Regions from separate parts of the Cyanobacterium stanieri LEGE 03274 genome, predicted to be linked through region 3. Evidence: predicted binding sites of a transcription regulator. Region 3 holds the regulator's gene; each other region holds the start of a gene.

Region 1 (3,658 bases), on a different contig from region 3:
TTTTGTCTTCAAATTACAGGCAAATATGGACGCAAGACACCGTGACAGGGTGGCTTTTGTGCGGGTGTGTACGGGGAAATTTGAAAAGGATATGTCGGTAAACCACGCGCGCACGGGCAAAACTATCCGTCTTTCTCGCCCTCAAAAGCTCTTTGCCCAAGGAAGGGAATCCATTGAGGAAGCCTATCCTGGAGATGTTATCGGTTTGAATAATCCTGGCATGTTTGCCATTGGGGATACTATTTATCTGGGTAAAAAGATTGAATATGACAAAATTCCTAGTTTTTCCCCTGAGTTATTCGCCTATCTTAAAAATCCTAATCCTTCTAAGTTTAAACAATTTCAAAAAGGGGTACAGGAGTTACAGGAAGAAGGCGCAGTACAAATTATGTACTCTAAGGATGATTTTATCCGAGATCCTATTTTAGCGGCGGTGGGGCAGTTACAATTTGAGGTGGTACAACATCGCCTTTTAAATGAATATAATGTGGATTCTAGGCTTGAGCCGATGCCCTATGGCGCTGCCCGTTGGGTGGTAGATGGTTGGGAAGCGCTTGAAAAGGTGGGTCGTTTATTTAATACGATGGTGGTTAAGGATGCTTTTGATCGTCCTGTTTTATTATTCAAAAATGATTGGAATATTAATCAGGTAAAGGCTGATCATCCTGATTTAAGGTTAAGTGCGATCGCCCTTTAATTTGATCAAAAAAGCCCCAGTTATATGCTGGGCTTACAATTATTTAGTTTTATTTCTCCACAAAAAGTAAAAAATTAAACCTATTTGAACTGGTAAAAGCACTAAATAAGGTTTCAAAAATGGATAGGTAATATCAAAATTAGAAAAAACCGTCAAATAACCACATCCAAAAATAAACAAAAACAGTTTTGTTTTAATACTATTAATCTTTAAACTTTTCATTAATTAAAACCAAGGTTGTTTACCATTGAGGTACATATTATAAAATTCCTCATCTGTTTTCATCAAATAAATTACCCCCTCCACAATGCCAATAATACCCGTGATGGCGGCACCAAATCCACAGGTGAGCAGACTAACTAAAAGTAATATAATTCCCTCTTGATTGTAACCAAGAATGAATTTGTGGATACCGAAAGAACCTAGCAAAATTCCACAAATACCCGCCGCCATTTTTTTACTTTGAACTTCTGAAGCATTAAATTCGCTCATTTTCTTTATTCCTAATATTAATTATTTTTTTACCGTTGATAAATAAGGTTTGCTAAAGGGGAAGATAAAAAACTTTCTGTTAACTCCCCTGTACTATGAAGAAAAATAAGTTTACTCAAATAATAAACCAAAATTAAAAATAAAATCAAGTATTGTAACTTTTTGTTTTGTGCTAATTTTAGATACGTTGCTTTAACCTTTTTTTTAGTAATTATTTCTAAAAATAAATGAAGCGAATAAACAAGAAAAATAATAAATAATAAAGGACCAAATAAATGATAATAAAATGATTCCCAAATATTACCACCGGCCATGGCTAAAAACGATCTAGTTAGTCCACATCCGGGGCAAGGGATACCCGTAAAAGCTAAGATTATGCAAGAAAAAGGGGATTCTGTTTCTGTAATATTGAGTAGATATGAACCCACAATAACAGAGCTTAAAATCAGAAATAAGAGCGATCGCCCATACACACCTCGAGAAGATATGGAAGTTGTGGTAAAACGAAACATTAATTTAATTCAAACACCATTAATTCAGGATTTATTTTATTTTAAGTTTTAACTACTTTTTTGCCATTAAATTTTATGCTCAAATATTAAAAATTTATAAAGAATTAATATTTAAGTAAAAAAACTCGATTGTTGATTATCAATTTACCCGATGAGCTGACTTTTCCATCAATCCTTAACCATATATGCGTTTTTGTCATCTTATTTTAGCACTTAAATCATATAAAGTTACATACGGTAACAATAGATACCGAGAAATAATTGTAAAGAAAATATAAATTTAACAACGATTCAATTAATATGTCTTAACTTAGCGAATAAAAATGAGCAGATTATCCCGTAGAAAATTTCTTGTCACCAGTGGTTTAACCGCCGTAGGAGCGGCAATATTACATGGTTGCGGTGCGGACACCAACACAACCACCAACGTTGAACAAGTAGAAACCATTGATATGGGAGAAAATGCTCCCGAAATTACTTCCGCTAAATTTGGTTTTATCGCCCTCACCGATGCTTCTCCCCTAATTATTGCCCTTGAAAAAGGAATTTTTGCCAAATATGGCATGACCGATGTGGAGGTACTAAAACAAGCCTCCTGGCCTGTGACTCGGGATAACATTGAATTAGGTTCGGCGGGTGGTGGTATTGACGGAGCGCACATCTTAACACCCATGCCCTATCAAATGACCTTGGGAACGACCACCAATGAACCAGTACCTATGTATATTTTGGCCCGTCTTAATACTAACGGTCAAGGAATTTCCGTAAGTAATGCCTTCCCCGATGTAACCTTAGATTCTGCCGAAAGATTACAAGAAGCAGTAGCTCAGGCTAAAGCCGAGGGTAGAGATTTTACCGCGGCCATGACTTTCCCGGGAGGTACCCATGATTTATGGATGCGTTACTGGTTAGCGGCTAACGGTGTAAACCCTGATGGCGATGCTTCCGTTGTACCCGTCCCCCCCCCGCAGATGGTAGCAAACATGAGAACCAATACCATGGACACTTTTTGTGTGGGAGAGCCTTGGAATGCTCAGTTAGTGGGGCAAGGGGAAGGTTATTCCGCATTGGTAACAGGGGAGTTATGGAATAATCACCCCGAAAAAGCCTTTGCCATGCGTAAAGATTGGGTAGATCAACACCCCAAAGCCGCCCGTGCTTTATTAATGGCAGTTTTAGAAGCGCAACAATGGTGCGATCGCCCCGAAAACGTAGAAGAAATGTGTCAGATAGTATCTCAAAATAAATGGTTCAGAGTACCCTACGAAGACATCGTCGAAAGATCGAAAGGTAACATCGATTTTGGTACAGGGAGAGTAGAAGAAAACTTTGAATATGCCATGAAATTCTGGCGCGACAACGCTTCCTATCCCTATAAAAGTCATGACCTATGGTTTTTAACCGAAAATATCCGTTGGGGCTACATTCCTCAAGATACCGACACCCAAGCCCTCGTCGAGCAAGTAAATAGAGAAGACTTGTGGAGAGAGGCCGCCGAGGCGATCGGTACTCCAGCAGATCAAATTCCCACCGAAACATCAAGGGGAGTAGAAACCTTTTTTGATGGTACCACCTTTGACCCCGAAAACCCCCAAGCCTATTTAGATAGTCTCGAATTCAAGAGCATTTAAAACAAGGTTTTAAGTGTTAAACACCTATCAGAGTGAATAGAAAAAGTTGAGATAGTACATTACAACCTAAAACTATTCACTTCTTCTAACTATCAATTATCAATTATTAATTATTAATTAAAGATCATGGTTGCTCAAGCTAGTTTACGGAAAAAAAAGAACCCCATCAACTCAACAATCAAGAATATTGTTAAATCTCCTCAAAAAATAATTGCCCCCATCGTTGCCCTAGTTGTCTTATTGGTAATCTGGCAAATTGTCGCCTCCCCTGATGATGTCACCCTACCTACCCCCATCGAAGTAATTCAAGACACCTGGAATCCTTA
Region 2 (3,658 bases), on a different contig from region 3:
CATCAAGATAATCGGAGTTAACATTACTCACCCCAAAAGCTGTATTGACAAGGGTAGGCCAAATACTACTGATTAAGATAATAAAAATACCTGTTTTTTCGGAATCTCGGAATAAATATAAACCCAAAGGCAACCAAGCCAAAGGAGATACGGGTTTTAGTAACTGTACATAGGGATTGAATGCCTTAGCGGCAATTTTGGAAATACCGATTAAAATGCCTAAGGGTACAGCAACCACAGAAGCCATGATATAACCGATCGCCACGCGCCGTAAACTAATCAACAAATTCCAACCAATACCCATATCATTAGGGCCATTGTTGAAAAAAGGATTAGTAATCCACCACCATAACTCCTTGAGAGTCAGAGAAGCAGTAGGCATTCCTTGGGAAAAAAGTTCCAGATTTGCCCCGATTTCCCACAATGAGAGGAAAATTCCGAGGGAAAGAAGGAATATCCCCAGCGCCCTTATATTTTCACTTTCTAATAACTGTTTAAATTTATTTTCTTGAGTAATATTCATATTTACTGCAATTAGTGTTCTATTTATTGCTAAAACTAGAGGAAAAATGTGAATTAGGTTTGTTCCCTAAATCCCCCAATAATGAGGGAATTATAAGTAACTATTTATTTTCCCCTTATAAAGGGGAACTAAGGGGGATCAGCTCTACTCTAAAACCATTGCCCATTGCCTATTGCCCTTTTTAAAATCCAAACTCATCAATCTGAGCCTGAATATAGGCCTCAGGATTTTGAGGGTCAAATTCATCAAAAGCAAGGGTTTCCGTGCGATAAATATCATCAGGGGGAGTTTGTCCCAATTCTTCCGCTAATTCCCTCGCCAAATCTGTTAAAAAGACATCCTGCCCAATTTCGTTATAACCACGCTCGGCCACTAATTGAGCCCCTAAACCATCTCCAGAAATATCCCAACGAACTAACTGAGAAGTAATCCAGTTAGCAAAACTTTGCCAAGGATAGGGATCGAAGTCGATGCGATCGGGTATATTAAAACTATTACCCAAACCATCCTCAAAATTACCCGTTAAAACTGCCTGAACCACTTCCACAGGCTGATTTAAGAACGCCCTACCAGAAATAGCCTCGGCAATTTCCACTCGATTTTCTTGTACCCTAGCGTAATCCGTTGCCTCAATAATCGCCTTATTCAAAGCTCGGAAAGTATTAGGATTTTCATCAATCCAAGTATTACTAGCCGCAAAAGCACAACAGGGATGACCATCCCAAATATCTTTGGTAAGTTTATGGATAAACCCTACTCCTTCAAATACAGCCCTCTGGTTAAAAGGATCAGGCATTAAGAAACCATCAATATCCCCAGCCACTAACTGTGCAATACTATCTGGAGGCGGTACAGGGCGAATAGTAACATCAGTATCAGGGTTAATGCCCCCTGTGGCAAGGTAATATCTAAGTAGTAAATTGTGCATGGAGTAGGGGAAAGGTACACCCAAAACAAAGCCCCTAAAATCCTCTGGCCCGTTCACATTACCCCTATGTCTCTCGGCCACTGTAATAGCTTGACCGTTGATATTTTCAATACTAGCTAATTTCACTCCAAAGGTTGCCGAACCCAATCCCAAAGTCATGGCAATGGGCATGGGAGCTAACATATGATAAGCGTCTAGTTCCCCTGCGATGGCAGAATCCCTCACAGCGCCCCAACTCGGCATTTTTACCACCTGAGTATTTAGACCATATTTTTGATAGAAGCCTAAAGGCTCAGACATAATAATGGGGGTAGCACAGGTAATAGGAATAAAACCCACCCGTAAATCAGTTTTTTCCAAACCAGATACATCCGCAGGAGGCGCATCAGGATCAACTACCGTATCCCCGCCACCATTCCCACAAGCATTTACAAGGGTTACAAGGGCCGCACCGATCGCCACGTTTTGCAAGAATTTACGACGACTTACTTCTCCATTACGGATGGCATCCCCAAAAAACTGCCCTGCTTTAGGGCCAAAAGCCGCAGCAAAGGCATTGTCTAAACCCCCTGCTTGTTTTGCCAATTCTAAGATCAACTTTTCACGTTTGGGATTACCTTTTCCCGCCATTTTTAAAAATAACTCTTTCCTTAGTTCGGCCGAACTTAGAGCATCGGCAATGTCAAAGGTTTGAGGTTTATATACCCCCATTTTGGTCAAATCACTAATCATGTCCAAAGGATCACTGGGCATACTTTCCATAAACTGCCAATGATCTTGACTAGGATGAAATTTTCCACATTTGATACAAAGATTTTCGACCCCTTTCCATTCATCTCGCTGAGATAAAACCGTCTTTGTTAATCCCATGACTTTATATATATGAATATGTGAACTGAATATGTGCATTAAACGGTTTTTTTTTGATGGTCACTGTATCCCTTGATACCGTAGGGGTTCATTTTTTTGGATAGATTGCATTTTTAGCATAATAAATAAGTAATATAAGAAAATATAAATGTATTACTTTTTTGTTGGGAAATCGGTCAAAAATTGTGGAGGAGGAGAGGTCATCACATTGTTACAATGTAAGAGTATTTGTCTTTTTCCATATATTTAAATGACCACCGAAAAACTGTCTTTTATTCGTCCTGATTTATTAACCCTAAATGCTTATCACCCTACCCCCATTGATGAAAGTCAAAGTTTAGTCAGGTTGGATGCCAATGAAAGTCCTTTCAATTTACCTGATGATGTTCGGGCAAAATTAGCGTCAATATACGAGGAAAAGGTTACTACTAATCGTTATCCTGATGGGGGACATTTTCAACTTAAAAGGTTGATTACTGAATATGTTAATGAATCAGCGCCCTTAGGCGAGGACATTAAAACCAGTCATGTATCGGTGGGTAATGGTTCGGATGAGATTATCCGCTCTATTTTAATCGCTACTTGTCTAAATGGACAGGGTTCTATTTTGGTGGCGAATCCTACTTTTTCGATGTATGCTATTTTGGCGGAAACTTTGGGAATTCCTGTGGTGAAAGTGAATCGTCATGAGACAGATTTTAGTATCAATTTAGAAGAGGCTAACGAGGCTATTAAGAATCCTACCTCTACCCCTGTTAAGGTGGTTTTTGTGGTACATCCCAATTCACCCACTGCTAATTGTCTTACCACTGCAGAGATTGATTGGTTGAAGGGTTTACCCGATGATATTTTGGTGGTGGTGGATGAGGCTTATTATGAGTTTAGTGGACATACTTTGGTGGGGGAAATTCTTTCCCGTGATAATTGGATTATTACTCGCACTTTTTCTAAGGCTTTTCGTTTAGCAGCTCATCGGGTGGGATATGCGATCGCTCCTAGCCCCATCATTGATATATTAGAAAAAATCAGATTACCCTACAATCTCCCTACTTTTGCTCAACTCGCTGCCGAAATTGCCATGGAAAATAGAGATTTAATCTTACCTTCTGTTAAACAAATAATGACAGAAAAAGAAAGGGTTTATCAACAGTTGAAAAACAATGATAAATTAAAAGTATGGCATAGCGAATCAAATTTTATCTATTTAAGATCAAATATTGATCCCTCCACAGAAACTCATAATGAGATTATGAACCAATTAAAAGCCCAAAATATTTTAATTAGACATACAGGGGGAGGATTAAGAATTTCCATTGGTACGAAGGAAGAAAATGATC
Region 3 (3,658 bases):
CAAGGGGATCATTACCTTCTGAATCCTTCGCCTCATCCAATAGTCTTTTGGCACGGGGATAATTTCCCTCCTCAAAAAGAGTCTTAAAAGCCTGTTCTGTTTTATCCCCAATCTCTCGAGGATTATTAGTTCTAAAGGGATCAGCCCCAAAACTAGCTCCCATGGAAAAACCCCAAGATAACATCGTAAGGGCGATCGTAGAGAAAGTAAACGCCCCTTGACGACGAATCCGAAAAGTAGAAGAAAAAAACCTGTTTTTATCTTGCATGATAAACCTATTGCCTCTTGAAGGAAAAATGTTAATAATACCTTTAGCAACTATCATTAAAGGTAAATATTCCTTACGATTTTAGCCCAAACTATGCTTTCCTTAAAGAATGTTGGTTATCACCCTGCCGCTACGCCCACCCCCATCATCACAAACATAAACCTAAACCTAGAACCTCAAAAACTAGGGCTAATAGTCGGTAAAAGTGGTTCAGGAAAAACTACCCTCCTCGAAATCTTAGCCGGATTAGCCGAAAACACCAGCGGTAAAATTATTTGGCAAGGGGAAGAAATAACCTCCATAGAATTACAGCAACTTAGCGGATTAGTCTTTCAATTTCCCGAAAGGCATTTTTGTGGCTCAAATATCTTAGAAGAATTACGCCTCGGACATCCCGAATTAAGCGCCATCAAAGTAAAAGAAGCCCTCACCGAAGTAGGTTTAGAAAATATTAGTTATGAAACTCCTCCCCATGCCCTTAGTGGTGGACAACAAAGACGTTTATCCCTTGCGGTGCAACTCATACGACAACCCAATATTTTACTTCTTGATGAACCTACAGCGGGATTGGATTGGTTAATGCGCGATCAATTAGTTAATCTTTTGGCAAAATTAAAACAACATTGGACATTATTAATTGTTACCCATGATGCTAGTGATTTAATTTCCATTGCCGATTATTGTTGGCGCATTGAGGCAGGAAAAATAGAGTCCGTTGCCCCCTCCGATTTTACTGTTAAACCACCACTAGAAATAAACTGGCACCAGTAATCAAATGAATAATTAAACTATTATTTCCCCCATCTCCCCTACCCCCCATCTCTCATACCGAGAACTACTTGCTATCCCCAATCGAGGGTGATTTTACTATTTTTAATAACAAATATCAAATCTGTCATTTATTATGGGGTTTTAAACCTAATTTTTTGATAAAATAGTTATCTAGTTTACACTTAAATTTTCTCGAAAAAAAGCGTCATCTGCACGATCAATTATTAAATATTAACTACTGTCTATGCAACCAATTCCTACTCAAGAACAGCCCCTAGCTTCAGTATTTCGTCAGATAGGGGGGGGAATGTATAACCCCGTTATGGAGAAGTTTGAACGGGGAAAGACAATTTTTTTTCCTGGAGATCCTGCGGAAAGGGTATATTTTTTAGTTAAAGGAGCGGTTAAGTTATCTCGTCTTTACGAGGCAGGGGAAGAAATTACGGTGGCTCTTTTGAGGGAAAATAGTGTTTTTGGGGTTTTATCTTTGATTACTGGGCAAAAGAGCGATCGCTTTTACCACGCTGTAGCATTTACCCCTGTGGAATTATTATCCGCTCCCATTGAACATTTTCAACGCTCTTTACAGGATAATCCTGAGTTATCTCGTCTTATGTTACAGGGGTTATCTTCTCGTATTTTACAAACGGAAATGATGATCGAAACCCTTGCCCACCGTGATATGGCTTCTCGTTTGGTGAGTTTTTTGTTAATTCTTTGTCGTGATTTTGGTATTCCTAGTCTTAATGGTATTACCATTGACCTTAAATTGTCCCATCAGGCGATCGCCGAGGCCATCGGTTCTACCCGTGTAACGGTTACCCGACTTTTAGGGGAACTCCGCCAAGATGGTATGATTTCCATTACCAAGAAAAAAATTACCGTCCATAACCCCGTTGCCCTCAGTCAACAATTTGCCTAGAGAAATCTTACAAAAAACGACTTAAATCAAATTCCTGACTAACCTTAGGAGTATGTCTTTCCTTATCTAACAGTAACAAAAGTCTTTCCTGATAATCGATCGCCCCGGTTAACTGCTCTTGTAAATAAGACAAACCACCATTGGCGTATTGTTCAAAAAGAGTGATTCTACGCTCTTGGGAACTATTCTCATCGGATAAAAAATCCAAATTACCCATGGTCATAATAGTCAAAACATCAACCAATAAATCGTAACCACGGGATATAAAAATATCATAACTAATCGGATTAGGTTCTTGGGCAATGGTTTCTAAAGGTAAACGATAATCATATTTTTTACCCACGGCCGCCGCAAAAGCCATAACATCAGCATAGGTGTCAAACACCCCCTCTGGGTTATCATGACTAAAAATTAAACTTTGAACTAAAGATGCCTTATTTTGGTCAATTCTAACTCTACTAACCATATTCTTGTGAATTAATGATTTCCGTATTGATTTTAGCTGGGGGAAAAAGCTCCCGTATGGGCTTCGATAAGGCTTTGATAGAAATTGAAGGAGAATACTTATTAAGCAAAACCTACCATATAGCCAGAGAATTAAGCAATGAAGTATTTATCCTCACCTCCCCCGAACATCAATATCAATCTTTTCTGCCTAATGATACTCAATTTATCATTGAACCTCACCCCTACCAAGGCCCTTTAGTTGCCTTCGCCCATGGTTTATCCTTCATCCATAGCCCATGGGTTTTATTATTACCTTGCGATTTAATTTATCTTCAGACTCAAGAGATTAAATCATGGTTGAAACTATTACCCTCCGTATCAGAAGAAACTATTGCCCTTTTACCAACCCACAAAAAAGGATGGGAGTGTTTATCGGGCTTTTATCGCCGTGATTGTTTATCATCTTTACAAAAATCCCTGAATGGGGGTAATAAATCTTTTCAAAGATGGTTAAAAGGAGAAAAAGTAACCCCCCTGATGGTTCAAGATAGGAGGGTTTTATATAATTGTAATACCCCTGAAGATTTAGCGAAATGGACCGAGTATTCTTCTTTCGGAGATAATTTGAGTTGATTGATTATCGTTGAGAGTACGGGTAATTTCTAATTGAATATCGATGGAAGTATCGGCTTCTAGGTGACGAGGATCAATATTTAATTCTCCAATATTAATTATAAAACGATTATTTTGATAGTTAATAAATTGGGGTGAAATTTCCCCTTCATAACGGAGGGTATAATCATTTCTTTGGCGCAAACTCAGGTTACGGGATGGGGAGGTACTATATTTGATTTTAAAATTGGTATTGACTATGTCCGATAAATTTGCCTCGTCCACTATTTCCATCTGCACTCCTAACCCTAACCCTGATACTCCTTTACTGACTAATTTGGTGGTATCACTAGCCCTAATGGCGTTGAAAACAAATATTTCGGTGACTTGATTTCGAGGGATGATATTCGTTTGTAACCAGATGTCATCGGGAAATTTTATATCTACGGTGCGATCGTCTTGTAGATTTAGGGTAACGGTGCGATCGCCCATAGTCTCAAAAGGTTGGGGGGCATTCCAAATCATGACCACAGAATTTTCTACCCTTTCCACCAATTCTAAATACTGATCGGCAATAATAGAACCAGCAGCAAACAAATTAGTTGCCCCCGTGCGATTTTCCCAAATATTTTTAGACA

Evidence for each region. Region 3 encodes NtcA, which controls nitrogen genes in cyanobacteria. Its sites were predicted from a motif close to TTTGTANCNNNNGNTACAAA; they were not measured.
Region 1: a site for NtcA is predicted at 1,936-1,955, ahead of IQ215_RS12300 (CmpA/NrtA family ABC transporter substrate-binding protein). Genes of this name have one in related genera too.
Region 2: a site for NtcA is predicted at 2,384-2,403, ahead of IQ215_RS13045 (CmpA/NrtA family ABC transporter substrate-binding protein). Genes of this name have one in related genera too.

What each region holds. Positions count from the first base shown of each region.
Region 1 is NZ_JADEWC010000032.1:30,072-33,729, reverse strand. Features, by position in the region: gene IQ215_RS12315 (peptide chain release factor 3) at 1-697, shown strand, start outside; gene IQ215_RS12310 (TM2 domain-containing protein) at 923-1,189, opposite strand; gene IQ215_RS12305 (DUF2752 domain-containing protein) at 1,219-1,701, opposite strand; gene IQ215_RS12300 (CmpA/NrtA family ABC transporter substrate-binding protein) at 2,025-3,332, shown strand; gene ntrB (nitrate ABC transporter permease) at 3,459-3,658, shown strand, end outside.
Region 2 is NZ_JADEWC010000038.1:10,727-14,384, reverse strand. Features, by position in the region: gene ntrB (nitrate ABC transporter permease) at 1-523, opposite strand, end outside; gene IQ215_RS13045 (CmpA/NrtA family ABC transporter substrate-binding protein) at 705-2,321, opposite strand; gene IQ215_RS13040 (histidinol-phosphate transaminase) at 2,572-3,658, shown strand, end outside.
Region 3 is NZ_JADEWC010000041.1:12,262-15,919, forward strand. Features, by position in the region: gene IQ215_RS13405 (Sll0314/Alr1548 family TPR repeat-containing protein) at 1-268, opposite strand, end outside; gene IQ215_RS13410 (ABC transporter ATP-binding protein) at 362-1,039, shown strand; gene ntcA (global nitrogen regulator NtcA) at 1,284-1,961, shown strand; gene IQ215_RS13420 (DNA phosphorothioation-associated protein 4) at 1,969-2,427, opposite strand; gene IQ215_RS13425 (molybdenum cofactor guanylyltransferase) at 2,442-3,041, shown strand; partial or broken gene IQ215_RS13430 (collagen-like protein) at 2,994-3,658, opposite strand, start outside.